Regions from separate parts of the Pseudoalteromonas sp. 19-MNA-CIBAN-0066 genome, predicted to be linked through region 2. Evidence: predicted binding sites of a transcription regulator. Region 2 holds the regulator's gene; each other region holds the start of a gene.
The links. Region 2 encodes sigma-54, which starts transcription at its own class of promoters, with help from an activator protein. Its sites were predicted from a motif close to GTTGGCACGNNNNTNGNNT; they were not measured.
Positions count from the first base shown of each region.

Region 1 (7,411 bases), on a different contig from region 2:
AAAGCATTTACTGTGCCAACTTTAAAATAAATATAACCACATGTTTTTAATGTATTTTCTATTGGAATATTAAACGTTAATAATAAGTTATCTGGTTAGCGGAAGTGACGACAATTTATTGCCGCTATTTTGAGGGAGGTTTTTGCCGCTTTGTATTAACTAAAGCGGCAAGGTATTTCTGCTTATAATATGTTTATAAGTAATCAAATAACGAGAGTTTGGCTAAGCGGCCGAAAGTAGCTTGCGACGCTTGGAGTGCGGTTTCTTGCTGAGTAAGTTCGCTAATTGCAGCGGCCATATCTACTTCAAGCAGGCTTGAACGATTACTTTGGTTTTGAATGTCTAGCGCAGAGTTAGAGTCGGTTACTCTTTCTAGCACATTCATGCGCCCGCCTAAACTGGCTTGGGTAAACACAACTTGCTCGCTGGCATTTTGTAACTGCGTTACGCCATCGTTAAGTACTTGCTGAAAATCATCTCCCGCAAGCGTGCCATTATTTAAACCTGTAATTAAACCCTGCAGTGTATTAAGTACGTTTTCTTTATGAGGCGGCTCGAGACTAAAATCAAGCTGCCCAGGTGCAGCGCCGCTTAGCTGAATTTTCATGCCCGCAAATTCAATTGGCTCGCCTGCTTGTATCGCCCCGGTAACAGGTGGGTTTAATGGGTTACCTGCGCGCTGAATTTCATATTGCTGTGGATCGCCTAGAACAACCTTTACATTAAAAGTATTTTGGCTGGCATCAACGGCGTTATAGTTAGCTTTATGAAACTGATCGAACACTCCTTGTTTATCTACATAAACAGAACCCGTAAGCGTACTTGTTGCATCGCCTGCGTTAGATGCTACATCGAGGCGTGCATTGATTTTTTCAAAGGTGTCGTAGCCGTTGTCGCTAGATTTAATCGACACACCTTCGGCAATAGTAATTTGATGCTGGCCTTGATCGCCTTGGTAATTGTATTTTCCGCTAGCGGCATCAAACTGATACGGTTGCGTGCTGTCTTGGTAGCCCGAAAATATGTATTTACCGTCTTCTGATCGGGTGTTCATTAAATTAGCTAACGTTTTTTGTATTTCGGTTAGCTCCGACGCTAACGACTTTAAGTCGTCTTTACTGTACGCGCCATTACCTGCTTTTAAGGCAATATCTTTAGCTGCTTGAATACTTTCGTTAATACCTTGCAGTACGCTTTCTTCGGTTTTGAGTCGGCCATTGAGCTGGTTAATATTTTTTGTATATTGCTCATTACTTTGTATTTTATTGGTATACAGCATAGCTTGCGATATGTCGGCAGGCGCTTCTGAGGTAGATAAATACTTTTGCCTAGTATTTACTCGCTCTTGTGCGTTTGCTACGCCATTTTGATTTTGTAGTATTTTATTAATGCTATTTTGATACATTAAGTTATTTGATAAACGCATAATTACCTCGTGGCACTAAGTAAAGTGTCAAAAATAGAACGTGCAGCAGAAAGCACCTGAGCTGAAGCCGCGTAAGATTGTTGAAAGCGCAGCAAATTAGCTGCTTCTTCGTCAAGGTTTACCCCAGATAACGACTCGTACCATGCCTCTGACTGCTGTGCGAGTGCGTCGAATGCTGCGCCGTTTGTTTTAGCTTGGCCTGTTACCACACCAATGTCGGTTACTAATCCGGCATACGCTTGGTTAAGGGTTTTATGGTTATCGGCATCTGAGCTTGAAACAACATTTTGACGCACCAAGTCACCATTTTGTAACTCGGCTAATTTTAAGCCATTACGGTTATCGTCAAAGCCGCCTTTGTTAAACTCTAATGTAAAGCTATCGTCTGTGGCTGGCGAGCCTTCAATATCAAAGTCAAAACCATATAATTCAAAGCCATTACCTGCTTGTTGCAACATGTTTTTTGCCGGTGGTGTTACTGTAAATGTACTGCTATTTGCACCATCTGATACCGTAAATTGATTTTCAATTGCCGTTTTAACAACCGTAATAGGGCCATTTTTGAGTGTAGCTGGGTTAGTTGCAGCAAAACCCTCAGTGGTAATGCTAGTTACACTACCCGCGGAAATAGCGCCGCTACCGGTATTATTAACCCCACCGGCGGAGCGTATTGGCGATGCTAACGCTAGGTCTTCACCGCGCCCAGTTGTTAGCGATATATTTGCTGCGGCTTCTGAATTGAGCTTAATTTGAAATTTATCGCCTTCATTACCAGCACCAGCCATAGTTAACTGCAAGCCAAATAAATCAACACCAGGGTTATTTGCCGAGTTAATTTCACCGCCTACAAATGTTGCTGTTGTAGCGGCGCCTAATGGCTCGCCTTTATTATCTACTGGCTGAATACTCACTTCGTTTGGATTTGCGGTATAAGTCACAATAAAATCACTGGCAGGTAAATTACTGCCTTTGCCGGGCTCTACTGTTGCACTAACACCCGCACCACCGGTATTAGCTTGATAGGCAAAGCCTTTTGCCGTAGGTATATTGAATATATCGCCACCCAATTTACCGTTAGCATCCATTCCTAAGTGATTTTGCTGATTAAATGCATCAGCCAACGCTAAACCCATTTGGCCTATTTGATTTTGTGCAGGTACTAAAATATCGTCTCTGAAGGCAAGTAAACCACCTATTTTGCCTTTTAATTTACTGGCATCAACTTCAAGCGGCACAGCTTTGCCGCCATTTACATCTAAGCGCAGTTCTTTAAAATTTGGATCGGGGTCGCCGCGCATCGAAAACAAGTTAAACGAGCCGTTTTGCATTACAACCGCTTCACCGCTGCCCATAAAAACGAGCTTTTCACCATTAGGGCCGTCAAGCGTTTCAATGTCGATTAACTCTGATAAATCGCGAATCGCTTTATCGCGCTCGTTATATGTGCTGCTTGCAGCAGATGCGTTGTTAGTACCATTAACACCAGCAATTTGTTGGTTTAACGATCCTATTTTTTGAATTAAGGTGTTGGCTTCATCGGAGAATATTTCGAGCTGCTCATTTACAACATTTTTTTGATCCAGCACTATTCCCGATAACCTATCCATTTGGCTTATTAAGCTATCGGCGTTAGTCATTACTAACGAACGTGCAACCGTTGACGATGGCTGATTAAGCGCTTCTTGCACGTTATTAAATAACGAGTTTATACCTGTTGATAAGCTATTCGCTTCTTGCGAAAATAACGTGTCTACTCGGTTTGCTTCACTTACAAACTGATCAAAAAACGTTTTATTTGAGGTGTCTCGGTTTAATTGTTTTTGTGCAAATTCATTAAGCAATCTGTAAGTATTACCTTTGCCAACTTGATTGCCGATCATGGTGCCATGCTCTGTACGCTCGCGCACATAGCCGTCGGTATTTACATTAGTAATATTTTTACTGGTTGTTTGCAACAGATCAGTGTTTGCTCTTATTCCTGAATTAGCAATGTTTAATAAATTAAACGACATGTTACTTTACTCCTTGACGGATCACGTTTGTTGCAATATTTTTAAGCTCGCTACTGTTAAGTACGCGCTTTATTTTATCCGCATAATTTGGGTCTGTTGCATAACCGGCTTGTTGTAATGAGTCTAAAAACACTGCCGGTTTGGCGGTATTTTGTAATGCTTGTTGATAGCGTGGATTTTGAGTTAAAAAATCAACAAAGTCGTTCACGCTGTCTTTTATTGAGTCGTAAGCCCTAAAACTGGCTTGTTTTTTAACTGCAGCGCCTTGTTCAAACTCTAAGGTTACTTTGTTAGCTTTTTCGCCCTGCCAGCTTTTATCTGACTTAATGTTAAATAAGTTATTTGAGCTGTTACCGTCGCTTTTATTAATAATATGCTTACCCCAACCGGTTTCAAGCGCTGCTTGAGCCACCATAACGGCTGGGTTTAAACCAATTTTTTTAGCCGCTGTTTTAGCATGCTCCCATACCGAACTTACAAATTCTTCGGCCGTTTCAAAGTTTGGCTTAGCTACTTCTGGCTTTTCGGTATTCATAGCGCTTTTATCTACAGGCTCGGTTACGGCTTTTTTACGCTGTTGCTGCGGCAACTCTATGCCAGCACGCTGATCGCTTAAAAGATCGTTACTGGTTCTGAGTACTGAAGCTGGGGTGTAATTTTTTGCCGTAGGAGAAAGTTGCTGCACTATTAAGTCGGCAAGCCCTAATGAGCCATTAGACGAGAGCTCTGATGAGAGTTGCTGATCGTGCATTTCTTCAAAAAACTTTACGCTACTTGAATTTAATGGGCTTTCTTTGTCTTCGAAGGCTTCGCTGGCTTTGCGCATACTTTTAAGCAACATTTGCGTAAATATGGCTTCAAATTGTGCCGCTGCTTTTTTGAGAGCCGCTTTTGAGGCATCACTAGACGCGTCGCCACTGTTTAGGGCGTCTTTACGCAAAGCGTTTAAGTTACCTAAATCAAAAAAGTTTTGCTTATCGAGGTGATTTGTTTCCATCAGCTTTTTGACACAATAATGAATAATGTATAAAGCAATGCAAAAATTGAGCCAGAGGGGAAGGTGTTAAGCAAGATGCCATCGGTTACCAGCTTTTAAAACTGACCACCGATAGCATTACGTTGTTTTAAATTACAACTAGCTGGCCGTTTATTGCGCCGGCTTCTTTTAGGGCTTCTAGTATTGCCATTAAATCGCCAGGTGCGGCGCCTACTTCGTTTATAGCGCGTACTAGGTCATCTAGGCTCACTCCGGGGTTAAATACAAATGCCCGTGAGTCGTCTTGTTTTATATCTATAATACTTTGCTGGGTAACAACGGTATCGCCATCGCTAAAAGCATTAGGCTGCGATACGTTTAGCTGCTCTGCAATCGTTACTGTTAAGCCACCGTGAGTAATAGCAGCTGGTTGCAGCTTTACATTTTTACCAATAACAATAGTACCGGTACGCGAGTTAACGATAATTTTTGCCGCTGTATCTGCTGGGGTAAACTCTAGGTTTTCGAGCGTTGATAAGTAAGACACGCGCTGCGAGGCGTCTCTTGGGGCAATAACTCTAATAGACGCTGCATCGAGTGCTTGGGCGCTATTTGGGCCTACTAAATCGTTTATGGTTTTTTCTAATCGCTTGGCGGTAGTAAAGTCTGGGCGATTTAAGTTAAAAGTAATATAGTCGTTTTGCATAAATGGGCTTTTAACTGCACGCTCAACGGTTGCGCCATTTGGAATACGCCCCACTGTTGGCGTGTTTATAACGACTTTACTGCCATCAAGCCCTTCTGCGCCTAAACCACCTACAATTAAACTACCTTGACCAATAGCGTATACGTTGCCGTCGACCCCTTTTAAAAAGGTTTGTAGTAAAGTACCACCACGTAAACTACCTGCACTACCAATAGATGATACGGTAATATCTATAGTTTGCCCGGGCTTTCTAAAAGGCGGTAGCTCAGCATGCACTGCAACCGCAGCCACGTTTTTAATTTTTGGTTTTAAGCTTGCCGGTAGCGTAATGCCAAAGCTGTTTAACATGCCTTTAAAGCTTTGCTCGGTAAATCGGCTTTGCTTCTCGCCCGTACCAGGTAAGCCAACAACTAGGCCATAGCCTACTAATTGGTTTGAGCGTACGCCCTCAACCATAGACACATCTTTAATGCGCTCGGCCATGGCAGGAAGTTGCCAGCCAAGTAACACCATTAAACAAAGAACTTTAAATACATTCATAATGAATGTCCTCTAAAAAGGAAAAAGTGAGCTACTAAAAAAGCGTGTTAGCCAACCGGCACTTTGCGCTTCTTGAGTTTGCCCTTTGCCCGAATATTGAATTCGTGCATTAGCAATTCTATTTGACTGTACGGTATTGTCTGCAGTTACATCTTCTGGCCTTACTAATCCCTCTAAACGAATAAATTCTTCGCCCGAGTTTAACGTTAGCCATTTTTCGCCGCGAATAACTAAATTACCATTAGGTAAAACACGCATTACGTTTACCGATATATCACCGGCTAAACTATTTGACTGATTTGATTTTGAGTCGCCTTTAAATGACGCGTCGCTGCCAATACCAAATTGAATGCTGTCGCCGCCAATATTTACCGGTAATCCGCCTAAACCAATAACAGGGTCTAAACTTGCGTCAGACTGCTTATCTGTTTCTGTTTTTGCCGCTTTAGAGGCTTGCGTAGACTCTTGCAATTTAACCGTAATTATATCGCCGGTACGCAGTGCTTTTTTATCGGCGTATAAGTCGTTCGATAAATACGTATTAAACAGTGAGCCATTAGCAACTGCCGGTTCAACATTGGGTTCTGGGTACATGGGTGCATAGTAAGGATCGTCTTGTACTACGTCACTATTTTGTGTAGACACACAGCCACTTAACAATAAAGTACCCGCTGCAAATAATATAATATTGCGCATAATAACCTCTAAAATATTATAATTGCTGATTGATGTAGCTCATCATTTCATCAACTGCCGAAATTACTTTTGAGTTCATTTCGTAAACACGTTGGGTTTCTATTAGGTTTACCAACTCTTCGGTTACGTTTACGTTTGACGTTTCTAGTGAGCCTTGAATAATAGTGCCTAGCCCATCAACCCCAGGGTTACCCTGCACCGGCGCGCCACTTACCGCAGTTTCGGTGTAAAGGTTTTGCCCTATAGGCTCAAGGCCCGACGGATTAATAAAGTCACTAATGGTAATTTGTCCAATAACCACGTTATCGGCCTGCCCTGCAACTCGTACAGACACTTCACCGTCTTGCGATACAGTTATTGATTGCGCGTCGTCGGGTACGTTCATTTCAGGCTGAACTACATAACCGGCACCCGAGGTTACAACTCGCCCTTCGCCATCGGTAGTAAATTGACCATTGCGCGAATAAGCAATATTGCCATCAGGCTGCAACACCTCAAAAAACCCCGGACCTGATATCATCCAATCTAGTGAGTTTTCAGTGGTTAGCATATTACCTTGCGAAAAGTTTTTTTGGTTAGCTACCACTTTAGCACCAGCACCTAGCATTAAACCTGATGGCATTTCGGTATCTTGTGATGAGCGACCGCCTGGTTGATTAATGTTTTGGTAAAGTAAATCTTCAAAAACGGCGCGGCTTTTTTTATAACCAACCGTACTGGCGTTGGCTAAGTTATTTGAAATAACCGAAATGTCGGTTTGTTGGGCGTCAAGCCCTGTTTTACTGATCCACAATGCTGGATTCATAATCGTGTCCTCATTTTAAAGTTAAACTATGCGCAACAGCTGATCTTGCGATTGATCTATTTCTTCTGCTGTTTTCATTAGCTTTACTTGTAATTCAAATTGGCGTTGATGGCTGATCATATCGACCATTTCGTGTACCGGATTAACGTTCGACATTTCTAATGCGCCGCTTATCACTTGTACGTTAGCTGAGGTTTCAACCGTTTGATTTGGTTTTGGTCTAAATAAACCATCGTTACCTTTTTCAAGT
Region 1 is NZ_JBEONZ010000001.1:220,992-228,402, reverse strand. It holds gene flgL (flagellar hook-associated protein FlgL) at 194-1,426, opposite strand; gene flgK (flagellar hook-associated protein FlgK) at 1,429-3,438, opposite strand; gene flgJ (flagellar assembly peptidoglycan hydrolase FlgJ) at 3,440-4,435, opposite strand; gene AAEZ18_RS01035 (flagellar basal body P-ring protein FlgI) at 4,563-5,660, opposite strand; gene flgH (flagellar basal body L-ring protein FlgH) at 5,673-6,356, opposite strand; gene flgG (flagellar basal-body rod protein FlgG) at 6,373-7,161, opposite strand; gene AAEZ18_RS01020 (flagellar basal body rod protein FlgF) at 7,183-7,411, opposite strand, start outside.
Region 1: a site for sigma-54 is predicted at 4,473-4,491, ahead of flgJ (flagellar assembly peptidoglycan hydrolase FlgJ). Genes of this name have one in related genera too.

Region 2 (7,411 bases):
TTCGTTAAAGCGCTGCGCTATTAATTGGCCAACGGCATGTAAAGCATGCTCTGCATCGGGTCCTTCGCACACTACTTTTACTTCTTTACCTTGGCTGCTTTCTAGTAACATTAAAGCCAGTACGCTATCGCCAGCGGCTTCTTTTTCATCTTGAAATAAGGTAATAGATGCGTCAAATTGTACCGCTAATTGTGCTAATACGGTAGCAGCTCTAGCATGCAGGCCTAGCTTGTTTTTTATTAAAAATGTATTTTCTAAGCGCATAAGATACTCTACTTAAGCTGAACAGATGATTATTTAAATTGAATTATTTTTCTTGCTCGCGATGGCGAATTTTTACATTAGGGTGAGACATAGCAAAGCTTTCACCAATTGTTTGCGCTAAATAAACTGAGCGGTGCTGACCACCAGTACAGCCAATAGCAATGGTTAAATAACTGCGATTATTACGCTCTAGGTGTGGTAACCACGTTTGTACAAAGGTTTGAATTTGCCAAGTGAATTTTTGCACAATACTATGACTAGCTAAATAATCTTTTACAGGTTGATCTAATCCAGTTAAAGGCTTGAGCTCCGGTTCCCAGTGTGGGTTTGGTAAAAAACGCGCATCAAAAACATAATCAGCACCTTTGGGAATACCATGCTTAAAGCCAAACGACTCAAAGGTAATGATAAGCTGTTTGTCTTTTTTACCGAGTATGGTTTCACGCATAGATTCAGCAAGTTGATGCACACTTAAATCGGTTGTATCAATGACATGATCAGCCCGCGTTACGAGTACATCGAGTAATTCTTTTTCTTTTTTTATTGCTAAATCTAGCGGTAGCGAATCAATCGAAAGCGGGTGCAAACGACGTGTTTCTGAATAACGGCGGATTAATGTTTGATCGTCGCTATCTAAATAAAATAACGTTGGTTTAGCAAAGTCGGGTAAGTACTCAAGAATATCGTTAAACTGCTGCTGGTCTTTAGGCAGGTTACGCACGTCTATACTAACGGCTATTTTATCGTAGTTATCAGAGACACTGCGCACTAATGAAGGCAGCAAATTTACCGGAATATTATCTACACAATAGTAACCTAAATCTTCTACAACACGTAAAGCAACTGACTTACCAGAACCTGATCGGCCACTTATAATAATTAATTCCATTTACCACCCCTTTATTAGTAACTAGGATTGATCCAAAATAACTTGGTATAACGCTTCATCAGACTTTGCCGCACGCAATTGCTTACAAAACTCTTTATCGTTTAGTTTATCAGCTATTGTGGCTAGTGTTTTCAAGTGCTGCTGGTTATCGCCATCGGGCACTATAAGCGCAACAAAAATATCAACTGGACGATTATCAATTGCATCAAAATTAATAGCGGTTTCGCTTATTAAAATTAAGGCAAGAGGCTCTTGTGCCCCGCTCATACGGCCATGTGGAATTGCTATTCCTCGGCCAATACCGGTACTACCTAGCTTTTCTCTTGCCAATAAAGCAGTGAGAATATCTTGCTGAGGTAAATACGGCATTTTTTTATGCGCGAGTTCACTGATGAATTCTAAAATTCTTTTTTTACTATTAAAAAGGACCACAGCTTTGCTGCAGTCCTGGCATATAAGTGAGCTTAATTTCATAGTGTTAGTGTCGAGCAAACTTCTCTTTGTGTTTAATTACTTGACGATCGAGTTTGTCAATCAACGAGTCAATGGCAGCGTACATATCTTGGTGTTCGGTCGATGCAAATAGCTCAGCGCCACTTACAAAAATTGTTGCTTCAACTTTTTGACTTAATTTTTCTACATCGAGAATAACATGCACATTAGTTATGTGATCTGAGTGTCTTTGCAGCTTTGCAAATTTATTATTTACATAGTCTCTTAATGAGTCTGTAATGTCTACATGACGACCAGTTAAGTTTAGTTGCATCAGCATTTTCCTCTTTGTTGTACGTCTTAAATCAAGCTTTTACGTTGATTCGACGGGGGAATAGCCAGAGATTCGCGATATTTTGCAATTGTCCGTCTAGCTACTTTAATTCCTTGCTCAGCCAATATATCTGCAATCTTGCTATCACTCAATGGTTTGGCTAAGTTTTCTGCAGCTATCAACTTTTTAATCAGGGCACGTATGGCAGTTGATGAACATTCGCCACCATTTTCGGTGCTTACATGGCTTGAAAAAAAGTACTTAAGCTCAAAAATGCCACGTGGAGTGTGCATATATTTTTGCGTAGTGACCCGTGAAATAGTCGACTCGTGCATTTCAACTATTTCGGCAACATCGTTTAATACCATAGGTTTCATGGCTTCTGGGCCATGTTCAAAAAACGCTTGTTGCTGCTTAACAATACAATTAGTTACTTTCAGGAGTGTTTCGTTTCTACTTTCTAGGCTTTTAATAAACCATTTAGCTTCTTGTAAGTGCGAGCGAATAAATTGGCTGTCACCGCTGGATTTTACTGTACGAGACATAGCCGCATATTGGCTGTTAACACGTATTTTTGGCATGCTATCTGGGTTTAGCTCTACCACCCAGCGGCCTTTTATTTTTTTAACAGACACGTCAGGTATAACGTATTCAGACTCTTCTCTGACAATAGTATCCGCAGGCTTAGGGTTAAGCGTATGAATAAGTGTCATTATTTCTTTAAGCTCTTCTTCTTTGAGCTTAGTTTTTTTCATTAACGTACGATAGTCGCGAGCAGCGAGTAAATCGATATGATCAGTTAACACCATTTTTGTTTCGTTAATATAAGGGGTGTCTTTATCAAATTGATTTAATTGAATGCATAAGCATTCTTGCAAGCTGCGAGCTGCAATACCAACAGGATCAAATAATTGAATGCGCTTTAGCACTGCTTCTATTTCATCTAGTTCTACTTCGTGTTCGTCGTCAGTTTCTTGGTTAAAGCTTGCTAAAAGGTCTTCGCAACTGAGGGTTAAAATACCAGAGTCATCTACGGCTTCAACGATAGCTATGGCAATAGCTTCGTCGGTAGGGCTAAAAGGGGTGAGCTGTAATTGCCACATTAAGTATTCATGCAGGGTTTCGGTTGATGCACCTTGATAAATAGATTCATCTTCAGGCATTGGCCCTGATGAAGAGGCAGGCGCTGCGCTCATATATTCATCCCATGATACATCCATGGCCATGTCGTCGCTTATGGTGTCTTTATTTAGTGCTTCACCGCTATCTTGCTCATACTCGCTTGGGGTGTCGTCAGCAGAGGCGCTAACAGTAATGTCATCTGCTTTTTGCTCGTTTTTACCTGCTGATTCTTCCGTGTAATCTTGTTCATCAACTTCAAGTAATGGGTTGCTATCAAGTGCTTCTTGTATTTCTTGCTGGAGATCCAAGGTACTAAGCTGCAATAAGCGAATAGCCTGTTGCAGTTGCGGAGTCATTGTAAGTTGCTGGCCCATGCGCAGCTGTAATGATTGCCTCATTTATCTCTAACAATCCTTATAAATTGATATGATTAATCTTAGCAGATGCTTATAGTAATAACATAAATATTACAGTTTGAACTGCTCGCCTAAATAAACATCACGTACTGTTTTATCGTTTAATACAAATTCAGGAGTACCAGATGCAATTAGCTCCCCATGAGAAACAATGTAGGCTTTTTCACAAACATCAAGGGTTTCCCTTACATTGTGGTCGGTAATTAGTACGCCAATACCACGATTTTTAAGGTGTTCTATAATTTTTTTAATATCGAGTACTGAAATAGGATCCACGCCAGCAAAGGGCTCATCAAGCAATATAAATTTAGGATCTGCAGCTAAAGCACGTGCTATTTCTACGCGGCGACGTTCACCACCAGATAGCGCCATACCTAAGCTGTCGCGAATATGTTGCAGGCTAAATTCGTCCAATAAACTATTTAGGGTTTCTTCCCTGGCTTGTTTATTTAGTTGCTTACGCGTTTCTAAAATAGCCATTAAATTTTGATACACAGTGAGCTTTCTAAAAATAGAAGATTCTTGTGGTAAATAACCAATGCCTAAACGAGCACGGCTGTGCATAGGAAGTAAGGTAATATCGTTATCATCAATTAATATTTTACCTTTGTCGCTAGGTACTAAGCCTACAATCATGTAAAAGGTAGTGGTTTTACCTGCGCCATTTGGGCCAAGTAAACCAACAATGCTGCCAGCTTTTACTTCAAGTCCTACATTTTTAACAACTTCACGGCCTTTATAGCTTTTTGCTAATAGCTCTGCTTTTAATGTACTCATGGCTGACCTTTATTGAGTTTTTGTTCTTTTTTTACGTCTACAGGCACTAAAATAGTGTGTACCCGATCAGTTGAGTTTTCATCTTTTTCAGCACTTATAAGCTGTTGCTCTATATCATAGGTGATGCTTTTAGCCGTAATTTTTTGCCCAGCTTGAGAAATGTTTGCATCTCCTACCAGGGTTAAAAAACGTTTCGCTACATCGTAACGTACTTCGTTAGCGCTGGCGCTCATGACAGTACCATCTGCTTGCTTTTCTTCAAAATATGCAGGGCTGCCCGTGGCAATTAATAGTTGTTTATTATCGCCAAGTTCGTCGCGCTTATGTACTTCTAAACGATCGGCGGTGATACGACGATTACCGTGAATTATCTCGACGTTTTTCTCAAAAATACCAACGTTTTCTTTTAGTTGGCCTTCTTGGCGGTCAGCACTAATAGAAATTTGATTAGCTAATGGGGAAGTACTTTGCTCTGCCGCATTACTATTAAATACAAGTATAAGCGATGGAATAATAAGTATTTTTGCAAGGTTATTGGTCATAATATAGTGTTCGCGTATGGTTAATTAGTTTTATCACCTCGGTTGTTAAATTGGCTTCAAGGCCTTTACCGGTGATCTTTAAATTCGGTCCAGTTATAATAACGGGCTGTTCGCTACGCATAGTGAGTAGCATTATATCTACTTGAATATTGTCGGCGGTAATTTTGTCTATCATTGCGCCATCAATTAAGTTTTGGGCAGTTACATTACCCTCTAAAATTAATTGTCTTTCATCGTAAAGTGTTGCTTCATCAGCATTGATACGCCACGTTTTTTGTCTGTCGTCGTACAATATGAAAGTAGGTTTTTCGAATAAGGTAAATCCTAGCTGCTCGTAAAGCTCCGTTTTAACCGCAGTTACTTTATGGCTAATTTCACCGTTTTCGTCAAAAGCTGTTTGTTTTAGCTCAATGGCGGTGTAATCGGGTTTAGCTATTACTTCTGAGTCGGCTTTAGCAACCGTATTTACCTGAGTAAAATAAGGGTACCAAAGCCAAACCATACAGGTGATGAATAAAACGCTTAAGACTATGCGCGCTATATTCATGAACTGGTGCCTTGGCTAGTTAATGGTTTATTGTTTTCAAGCATAAGTAAGTCGGTTAGCTCTCTTACTGCACCAAAACCACCCGGCATTTGCGTAGTGTAATGTGCTAAGCGTTTAATTAGTGGGTGCGCGTCGTTTACTGCGACTGCAAAGCCAACTAACTCCATAACAGGCATATCAGGGCCATCATCACCAATATAAGCAATTTGCTCATCGCTCAAATTAAGCTTGTTTTTAAGTTCTTGGTAGGCAATAAGCTTGTTTTCTTGACCTTGATAAATATGCTGCACGGTTAAGCTGGTCATACGTTGTTGTACTATTTGCGAGTGCCTGCCGGTAATAACCGCTACTTCAAAGCCGCTGTTAATAAGTGCTTTAATACCAAAGCCATCTTTTGTATTAAATGCTTTTAGCTCTTCACCTTGGTTGCCAAGATAAATTCGGCCATCAGAAAATACGCCATCAATGTCGCATATAAGTAGTTTTACTTTTTTTGCGCGCGCTTTAGCGTCATCACTTAGCGCTTGATAGAGTTCTTCAAATTGCATTTATAATACTCCTGCTTTAAGTAGGTCTTGCATATTGAGTGCCCCAATAGGCTGATTATGCTCATTAATAATAATTAAGCCATTAATGCGTTTATGTTCCATGATATTAAGCGCTTGCGCAGCAAGCATATCTTGGGTTGCCGTGGTACACGATTTAGTCATTACTGCATCTATTGACGTGGTATGAATATCAACGCGTTGCTCTAAAATACGGCGTAAATCACCATCGGTAAATAACCCAGCGAGTTGCTGATTATCGTCAACTATGGCGGTCATACCTAAGCCTTTAGCTGTCATTTCAATCAGCGCATCTTTAATAGTTTGCGAAGTAGTTATAATAGGCGTATTTACACCGCTGTGCATAACATCTTTTAAGGTGAGCAGTAATCGCTTCCCTAAACTGCCACCGGGATGCGATAGTGCAAAGTCATCGGCAGTAAATCCGCGTGCTTCTAACAGTGCTACCGCCATTGCATCGCCCATAGCGAGTGTTGCCGTGGTACTGGCTGTTGGTGCTAAGCCTAATGAGCAGGCTTCTTTTTCTACTTTAATGCATACATGCACGTTAGCAAGTGTGGCCATGGTTGATTGTGTATTTCCTGTCATGGAAATAATTTTTGCACCAAGGCGTTTTAACACTGGAATAATATTAAGTACTTCACTGGTTTCGCCTGAGTTAGAAATAAGCATAACGACATCGTTTTTAGTGATCATGCCCAAATCGCCGTGGCTGGCTTCGCCTGGGTGCACAAAAAAAGCAGGGCTACCAGTGCTTGCTAAAGTTGCCGCAATTTTATGGCCAATATGCCCAGACTTACCCATACCAATAATTATAATACGGCCGCTGCAGTCATACATAAGCTGACATGCCTGATGAAAATTATCATCTACATATTGTTTTATATCAAAAAGTGCTTGGCGCTCGATATCAAGAACACGTAGCCCTTGCTCGATAAAACTTAGCTTGGTCATAGACAACTCTTACCCTATTTGACTAAAGATGTAACCTTGGTAAATCAAAAATGCGCTTAGCAGTAAACCACCTTCTACTCTATTGATACGCTGAGCGCCTCTAAAGTTCAATGACATAACAATAAGTGCCAAGGTTGCTGCAATCATAATCAGTACATCACGATTAGCAATAGAAGGGTCGATTATCGATGGATTGATAATACCGGCAAGTGGTAACACGGCTAAAATATTAAAAATATTTGAGCCCACAATATTACCCAGTGCTAGGTCATCTTCATTTTTAAGCACACCTGCAACAGACGCTGCCAGTTCTGGTAAACTGGTGCCAATAGCAATAATAGTTAAGCCAATTACCAAGTCACTTAAGCCAAAGAATTTTGCAATATCGACAGCTGAGCCAACTAAAAAGTGAGAACTAACAGGAAGTAATATCAAGCCCACAATGAGCCAAAAAACTGCCTTTTTAGTGGAAACGTTATCGGGTACTTCATCGCAGGCTTCGTTTACAAATGGATCGTTATTATTTTTAGCTCTTAGGGAGATAATAATAAGTCCAAAAATAAATACA
Region 2 is NZ_JBEONZ010000006.1:1,680-9,090, forward strand. It holds gene AAEZ18_RS05415 (HPr family phosphocarrier protein) at 1-264, opposite strand, end outside; gene rapZ (RNase adapter RapZ) at 308-1,153, opposite strand; gene ptsN (PTS IIA-like nitrogen regulatory protein PtsN) at 1,175-1,627, opposite strand; gene hpf (ribosome hibernation-promoting factor, HPF/YfiA family) at 1,632-1,919, opposite strand; gene AAEZ18_RS05435 (RNA polymerase factor sigma-54) at 1,946-3,439, opposite strand; gene lptB (LPS export ABC transporter ATP-binding protein) at 3,509-4,234, opposite strand; gene lptA (lipopolysaccharide transport periplasmic protein LptA) at 4,231-4,776, opposite strand; gene lptC (LPS export ABC transporter periplasmic protein LptC) at 4,766-5,323, opposite strand; gene kdsC (3-deoxy-manno-octulosonate-8-phosphatase KdsC) at 5,320-5,871, opposite strand; gene AAEZ18_RS05460 (KpsF/GutQ family sugar-phosphate isomerase) at 5,872-6,843, opposite strand; gene AAEZ18_RS05465 (calcium/sodium antiporter) at 6,853-7,411, opposite strand, start outside.

Region 3 (7,411 bases), on a different contig from region 2:
AGCAGACAAACCACGTTATTTAATGGGTGTAGGTAAGCCAGAAGACTTAGTTGAGTCGGTACGCCGTGGTATTGATATGTTTGACTGTGTTATGCCAACCCGTAACGCTCGTAATGGTCATTTATTTATAACCACAGGTGTGGTTAAAATACGTAACGCAGTACATAAAACAGATACTGGCCCGCTTGACCCTGAGTGTGATTGCCATACCTGTGGAAACTACTCACGTGCCTATTTACATCACCTTGATAAATGTAACGAAATTTTAGGCGCACGATTAAATACTATTCATAACTTACGTTATTATCAACGTGTTATGGAAGGCTTACGTAACGCAATTAGCGCAGGTAAGTTAGATGAGTTCGTTCAGAATTTTTATGCTCGCCGTGGCCAAGACGTGCCAGAGCTTGCAGATATAACAAATTAAATTTTAAAAATTAAAGAGGAAGTATCATGAGTTTATTTATTTCGAATGCCCACGCAAGTACTGGTTCTGCATCTGCCGGTGGCGGAATGGAAATGCTAATAATGTTAGCTATTTTCGGTTTGGTTTTTTACTTTTTGATTTATCGCCCGCAAGCTAAGCGTGTTAAAGAGCATAAAAGCTTAATGAGCGCGATGGCTAAAGGTGATGAAGTACTTACCCAAGGCGGTTTAGTGGGTAAAATAGTAAAAATTGCAGATGATAAAGATTTTGTTGTTATCTCATTAAACGAGCAAGCAGAAGTAACAGTACAAAAATCAGCCGTAACTGCGGTATTGCCAAAAGGCACAATGAAGTCGCTATAAAAATAATAAGGACGACCCCGTGTTAAACAAGTTTCCACTTTGGAAGTATTTACTTGTTTTAGCTGTGGTAGCCGTTGGCCTTTTATACGCCTCTCCAAACTTGTATGGTCGCGATCCGGCTATACAAGTTTCTGGCGCTAAAGGTGCTGATGTTGATCTCAGTGTAATAGACAAAGTAAACGCAACCCTCAAAAAACATAACGTTAGTGTTAAATCAACGAAACTCGAAGATGGGCAAATACTCGTTCGCTTTAGAAACGTTGAAGAGCAGCTAAAAGCGCAAGATTTATTGCGTAACTCTCTTAGCGATGATTACATTTCTGCTATAAACATGGCTCCAGCGCAACCAGCTTGGTTAAAAGCGGTTGGCGGCAACCCAATGAAGCTAGGCCTAGACTTAAGTGGTGGTGTGCATTTCACCATGGAAATTGACATGGCGACAGCCGTTGATAACCAGCTTGAGCAAATGGAAGAAGACTTTCGTAGCGACCTACGTGAAGAAAAACTTCGTTATCGCAGTGTTCGCCGTGTAGCGGGCTCTGATCGTATGCGTGTAGAAATGCGCAGCGAAGAAGATAAAGACGCTGCAGAGCGCTTCTTAAAAACGCAGTATCCATTAAATGTATACATAGATGATAGCAGTAACGATAACGCATTTTATGCGACTATGAGTGAGCAAAAACTCAAAGAAATTCGTGATTACGCTATCAAGCAAAACGAAACGATTATTCGTAACCGTATTAACCAAATTGGTGTTGCTGAGCCAAACGTACAGCGCCAAGGTGCTGAGCGAATTATTGTGCAACTACCCGGCATTCAAGATACTGCTCGTGCTAAAGAGATTTTAGGCGCAACGGCCACACTTGAGTTTCGCGAAGTAGAAGAAAACGCCGATATTAGCGCTGCTGCTCAAGGTCGTATCCCACCGGGTACTGAAATGATCATGAGCCGTGACGGTTACCCTGTGGTACTTAAAAAACGTATTATTCTTGAAGGTAGCCATATTACTGGCGCGCAATCAGGTAGCGATGAATACCAACGCCCGCAAGTAAGTATTACGCTAGATAGCAAAGGTGGGGCAAAAATGAATGCCTTTACCAAGCGAGCTATTGGTAAGCGCATGGCCACGGTATTTATTGAATACAAACCATCAGGTAAAAAAGATGCCGACGGTAAAGCGCTTCCGCCTATTAAGGTTGAAGAAGTTATTAACGTAGCAACTATTCAAGCACGCCTTGATCGCTCGTTCCGTATTACCGGTATTGATAACCCAGCAGAAGCACATAACTTAAGCTTATTACTACGTGCTGGTGCACTTGTAGCGCCAATTCAAATAGTTGAAGAGCGCACCGTAGGGCCAAGCTTAGGGCAAGAAAACATTGAAGCAGGTATGACCGCGGTAGCACTTGGTTTTGCATTCGTACTTGCATTTATGCTTATTTACTACAAAGGCTTTGGCATGGTTGCTAACCTTGCGCTTGCTGCTAACTTAGTACTTATTATTGGTGTTATGTCGTTAATTCCAGGCGCAACGCTTACTTTGCCTGGTATTGCCGGTATTGTACTAACTGTAGGTATGGCGGTTGATGCCAACGTACTTATTTTTGAACGTATTCGTGAAGAGCTGGCCGATGGCCGTAGCCCTCAACAAGCCGTTCATTTTGGTTATGACAGTGCATTTAGCACTATTTTCGATGCCAATATTACCACCTTAATTGCTGCCGTTATTTTGTTTGCTGTGGGCACTGGCCCAATTGCAGGCTTTGCGGTTACGTTAGCAATTGGTATTTTAACGTCAATGTTTACAGCTATTGTTGGTACACGTGCGATTATCAACTTATTTATCGGCGGTAAACGTGTTGATAAACTTTCAATTTAAGGAGTAGCCATGCAAATTTTAAAATTGGGTAGCAAAACCCTACGTTTCATGTCTCTTCGTAAAGTGGCAATGGGTTTTTCAACGTTATTAATTTTAGCGGCATTTATATCGGTTTTCACTAAAGGCTTAAACTTTGGTTTAGACTTTACCGGTGGTACTGCCGTAGAAGTTGGCTTTTCGCAACCTGCAGATCTTAAAAAGGTGCGTAATGTACTTGCCGAAAATGGCTTTGCAGATGCATCGGTACAATTGTTTGGTTCAAGCCAAGAAATTTTAGTTCGTTTAGCGCCGCGCGGCGATGACGTAAAAGCTGAAGTTATTGGTAACCAAGTTATTGCTGCATTAAAGCTAGCAGACGAAAGCGTAGTAATGCGCCGTATTGAGTTTGTTGGCCCAAGCGTAGGTGAAGACCTAAAAGAGCAGGGTGGCCTGGCCATGTTAACTGCGCTTATTTGTATCTTGATTTATGTAGCGTTTCGCTTTGAATGGCGTTTTGCAGTAGGCGCAGTAAGCGGCTTAATTCACGATGTTATTATTACCGTTGGCTTATTTTCGGTATTAGGTTTAGAGTTCGATTTAACCATATTAGCGGCTATATTAGCGGTAATAGGTTACTCGCTAAACGATACCATTGTAGTATCTGACCGTATTCGTGAAAACTTCCGCAAAGTACGTATTGATGACACGATAGAAATTATCGATATTTCTTTAACACAAACGCTTAATCGTACCTTAGTAACGTCAATTACCACTATTTTAGTATTAATTGCCTTGTTTATTTGGGGCGGTCAAACCATTCATGGCTTTGCTACAGCATTGTTATTTGGTGTGTTTATTGGTACTTATTCATCTATTTACGTTGCCAGCTCAGTTGCTATTGCACTTGGCGTAAGTAAAGAAGATTTAATACCAGAAGTGATTGAAAAAGAAGGTGCTGATCTAGACGCTATGCCGTAATAGATTTGTAAGCCGATATTAACCGCCCATCTGGGCGGTTTTTTATTGCCTGCACTAAAGCCAAGTATTCAATACATTAACTACCACTGCTTTACTCTTAAATAAAACGATGCCATTTTATTTGTGGTATTAACACTTATCATACTGAAGCTGCGCTAAAGGATAAAAAGCGAGATACAAAGTTAATTGTTTCACTAAGCAGTTTAATCGTCATAAATAATTTTTTGCAGACAACAAAAAAGGAGCCTAAGCTCCTTTTTTAAACCATGCAGTTTTTATTAACGAAGTAATGACTCTGTTAATACAGGGCGAATTTCGCGAATTATTGCTTGAGTTAGCTTAGGTGCGCCACAGATAATGTTACCACTATTGTTATAGTTTACGCCGCCAGCAAAATCTACAACCATGCCGCCTGCTTCTTTTACTAATAGCTCGCCTGCAGCAGTATCCCAAGGTTTTAAACCAATTTCGAAAAAGCCATCAACGCGTCCAGCAGCAACATAAGCCATGTCTAGCGCAGCAGAGCCCGCACGACGGATATCAGCTGTATGTATGAATAAAGCTTTAAACGCTTCTGTGTATGCATCTAGGTGTTGTTTTTGCTTGAAAGGGAAGCCAGTAGCTAAGATTGAACCGCCTAAATCAACTGTTTTAGAAACGCGTAAACGTTTGCTATTAAGTTGTGCGCCTTGACCACGAGAGGCAGTGAAAAGCTCACCACGAATTGGATCATAAATAACGGCTTGGTCTAAACGACCTTTTACTTTAAGTGCGATAGAAACCGCAAAATGAGGAATACCCTTGATGAAGTTAGTTGTGCCATCAAGCGGGTCAACAATCCATTGGTAATCTGCATCCTTACCTTTATGCTCGCCTAATTCTTCACCAACAATGCAGTGATCAGGGTAAGAGCGTAAAATGGTGTCGCGAATTATAGCTTCAGCTTCTTTATCAATGTTAGTCACTAAATCGTTAGTGCCTTTTTGTTGAACTTCAACTTTTGATAAATCTTCACTTGCACGAAGTATAATTTTGCCTGCGTTACGCGCAGCGCGAACCGCAATGTTTAACATTGGATGCATGGTATTACCTTTGGGTTGTAAAAGAACGTTTATATATTTTAGCTGGCGTATTTTAGCGACTTTTGCCATAAAGTAAACAACAAAGCCTAAATACTTTTGTTTGTTTTTTGTACTTACTTGATGTGCAGGGCATTTTATACAAATTCAGCATTGATGAATCTGCAAAGCACTTTTTAAATGTGTTCTAGTGCTTTAAAAATTTAGCATGTTTTTTACTCTTTAACCTGGGCTCAAGTTAAAAGCTATGAACATGCTTTTATAGGTGGTTCATCACATTGGAGTACCACTTTTACCACCAAGTTGGGTTTTTAATTGGTTAGCAAAGCTAATAAATTTTTCTTTAATGGTGCGCTTAATCTTTATTTCTACCGAGCCCATAATAGCCTTTCCCTCAATATGGATGGTCGGGCCTTGATGCTTGTTAAGTGCCACTGTTTTATTTTCAACACTACTAATAATGCTAAACATTTTTGATACTACATTAACGTGTTCTGGTACGTATATTTCATCACTGCCAAAAATACAGTTAACATGAATCGTTATCTCTTGGTGGGTAAAAATAGCATCGGTAAAATCAAGTACTACCGAGCCCATAAAGTTAGTCAGGTAAATATTTTTAGGCACAATCCACTGGCCACTTCTTTCATTGGAGCCTAAAATACTGCGTAATGTAAAGTCACTCTGGCTAAATTGCTGAGCGCTGTAATTGGGTGAAAATTGCGAATGTTTTTGGGCATTATATTGCTGATCAGTATTAAGGGTTAAATCCTCAACTAAGCTAACAAGGACTTCATTATTATTTGTAGCCATTGCCTCATCTAAACGCCTTTCAAATGCTTCTACAGAAATAACTCCGTGGCTGTAATTATAAATTAGTTGATCAATCACTTCTTCGCGCACTTGCTCTAGCGGGCGGTCTGTTATTTTTACGCTCATGAGGGTATTCCTTTTATTTTACTGTTGTCACTATATAAGCAAAGCACATACCAAAAATATTATTTTTATTAATCAGCTTGTTATGTTTTTAGCCTATTTATAACTTTGTCATATTAACGATTCATTAACCAAAATAGTAATTATCTAGTTATTTTCACAACTGAGAACTTTTTACCGATAAGTCGGTAAAAAAGTGATGTATACAAAGTGAAGTTATTTTATATTTAACCTTAAGTCTATGATTTTACTTGTTTATTAAAGTTGGCCTAAAGCTGGCATTAGTTAAAGTGTCTTTAATCAAAAGGAGAAAGATTATGAAAACATTTAACAAATCTATCATTGCGGCGTTAGTTTTAGGTACTACGGCTATGGGTGCTCAAGCGAGCAGCTGGGAAAATGAAAGTAAAGATGCTTGGATTGATGGTAAGGCTGAAACAGTGCTTCTTATGAACACTAACCTCAATAACTTTGACATCAACACTGATGTAAAAAATGGCAAAGTTATACTAACAGGTAAAGTTAATAGCGAACTCGACAAAGAGCTAGCAGAAGAACTTGTACTGAGTTTAGATGGCGTAACCGATGTTGATAACCAGCTTACTGTTGTGAAAAGCATGAACAGTAAAAGCCATGACAACATGAAAGATGATGATGGTAGCGGCTTAACCGACGCTAAAATTACCACAGTCATCACAACGCGTTATTTATTTAACTCAGAAGTTGGTGGTACAAACATTGATGTAGATACTGACAAAGGTGTAGTTACTCTTACCGGTACAGTGAACTCAGATGCTGAAAAACAGCTTGCAGTAAAAATTGCTAAAAATGCTGAAGATGTTCGCGACGTAGTAGATAAATTAACGATAGTTGCAAAGTAATATAGTATTTATAAAACCCAGCTTTGCTGGGTTTTTGCTTATAATTTTTTGTTTATAAATAAGGAAGTATTTATGGATATTATACGTATTATTTTTTCAATCTTACTGCCACCACTGGGAGTATTTTTACAGGTGGGTTTAGGCTTACATTTTTGGATAAATATTTTACTTACGTTGTTTGGTTACTTCCCTGGAGTAATACATGCAATCTACATTATCGCAAAAAAATAATTCATTTCTGTTTGTCGCGTAATATAAGCTGTAAGTTGCTTATTTAAAGCCCAATTTTTAAATTACGCGATATACAGCCTTCCATTTCACTTTTACTTAGCTGCCAGTATTAACCCTAAATTCTGCAAATTTTAATATTACACCCATAAAAAGATTACTATTTAAGCAGTTAGACCATTGATTGTTAAAATAAAGACTTTTGCTAGTGACAAGCCCCTAAAAACTTTTTATACTGCACCCCGCTTTAGTCGCTATGTGACTAAACGCTTCTTAAAAAATTAACTGTTTACAGTTATACAAAAAGTTGGCCCCTTAGCTCAGTTGGTTAGAGCACACGACTCATAATCGTTAGGTCCCCAGTTCGAGTCTGGGAGGGGCCACCACTTTTACAAGCTTCCCAAGTAAATACAAATATCTACTAACCGAAATTACCCTTTGATACTTCTCACAATAACAAAAAACTTAACTTATTAGAGCAACTAATTGTGAATAAAAAATTGTATGTATTAAAAGATTAGCCTTACATCAAAGATGTTTCGTTCTATAAAGCTTTGATGCTTGTATTACCCTGTTTTACAGGGGGGGTCTTTATTAATAATACAAAATAGATAATTTACCAATGGGAAAAAAGAGAACAGACTGCTTTTAAATATGAGGCT
Region 3 is NZ_JBEONZ010000018.1:3,290-10,700, reverse strand. It holds gene tgt (tRNA guanosine(34) transglycosylase Tgt) at 1-427, shown strand, start outside; gene yajC (preprotein translocase subunit YajC) at 454-789, shown strand; gene secD (protein translocase subunit SecD) at 809-2,668, shown strand; gene secF (protein translocase subunit SecF) at 2,678-3,625, shown strand; gene suhB (inositol-1-monophosphatase) at 3,904-4,707, opposite strand; gene AAEZ18_RS11370 (LiaF domain-containing protein) at 4,978-5,643, opposite strand; gene AAEZ18_RS11365 (BON domain-containing protein) at 5,958-6,521, shown strand; gene AAEZ18_RS11360 (YqaE/Pmp3 family membrane protein) at 6,594-6,752, shown strand; tRNA gene AAEZ18_RS11355 (tRNA-Ile) at 7,059-7,135, shown strand.
Region 3: a site for sigma-54 is predicted at 5,904-5,922, ahead of AAEZ18_RS11365 (BON domain-containing protein). Genes of this name have one in related genera too.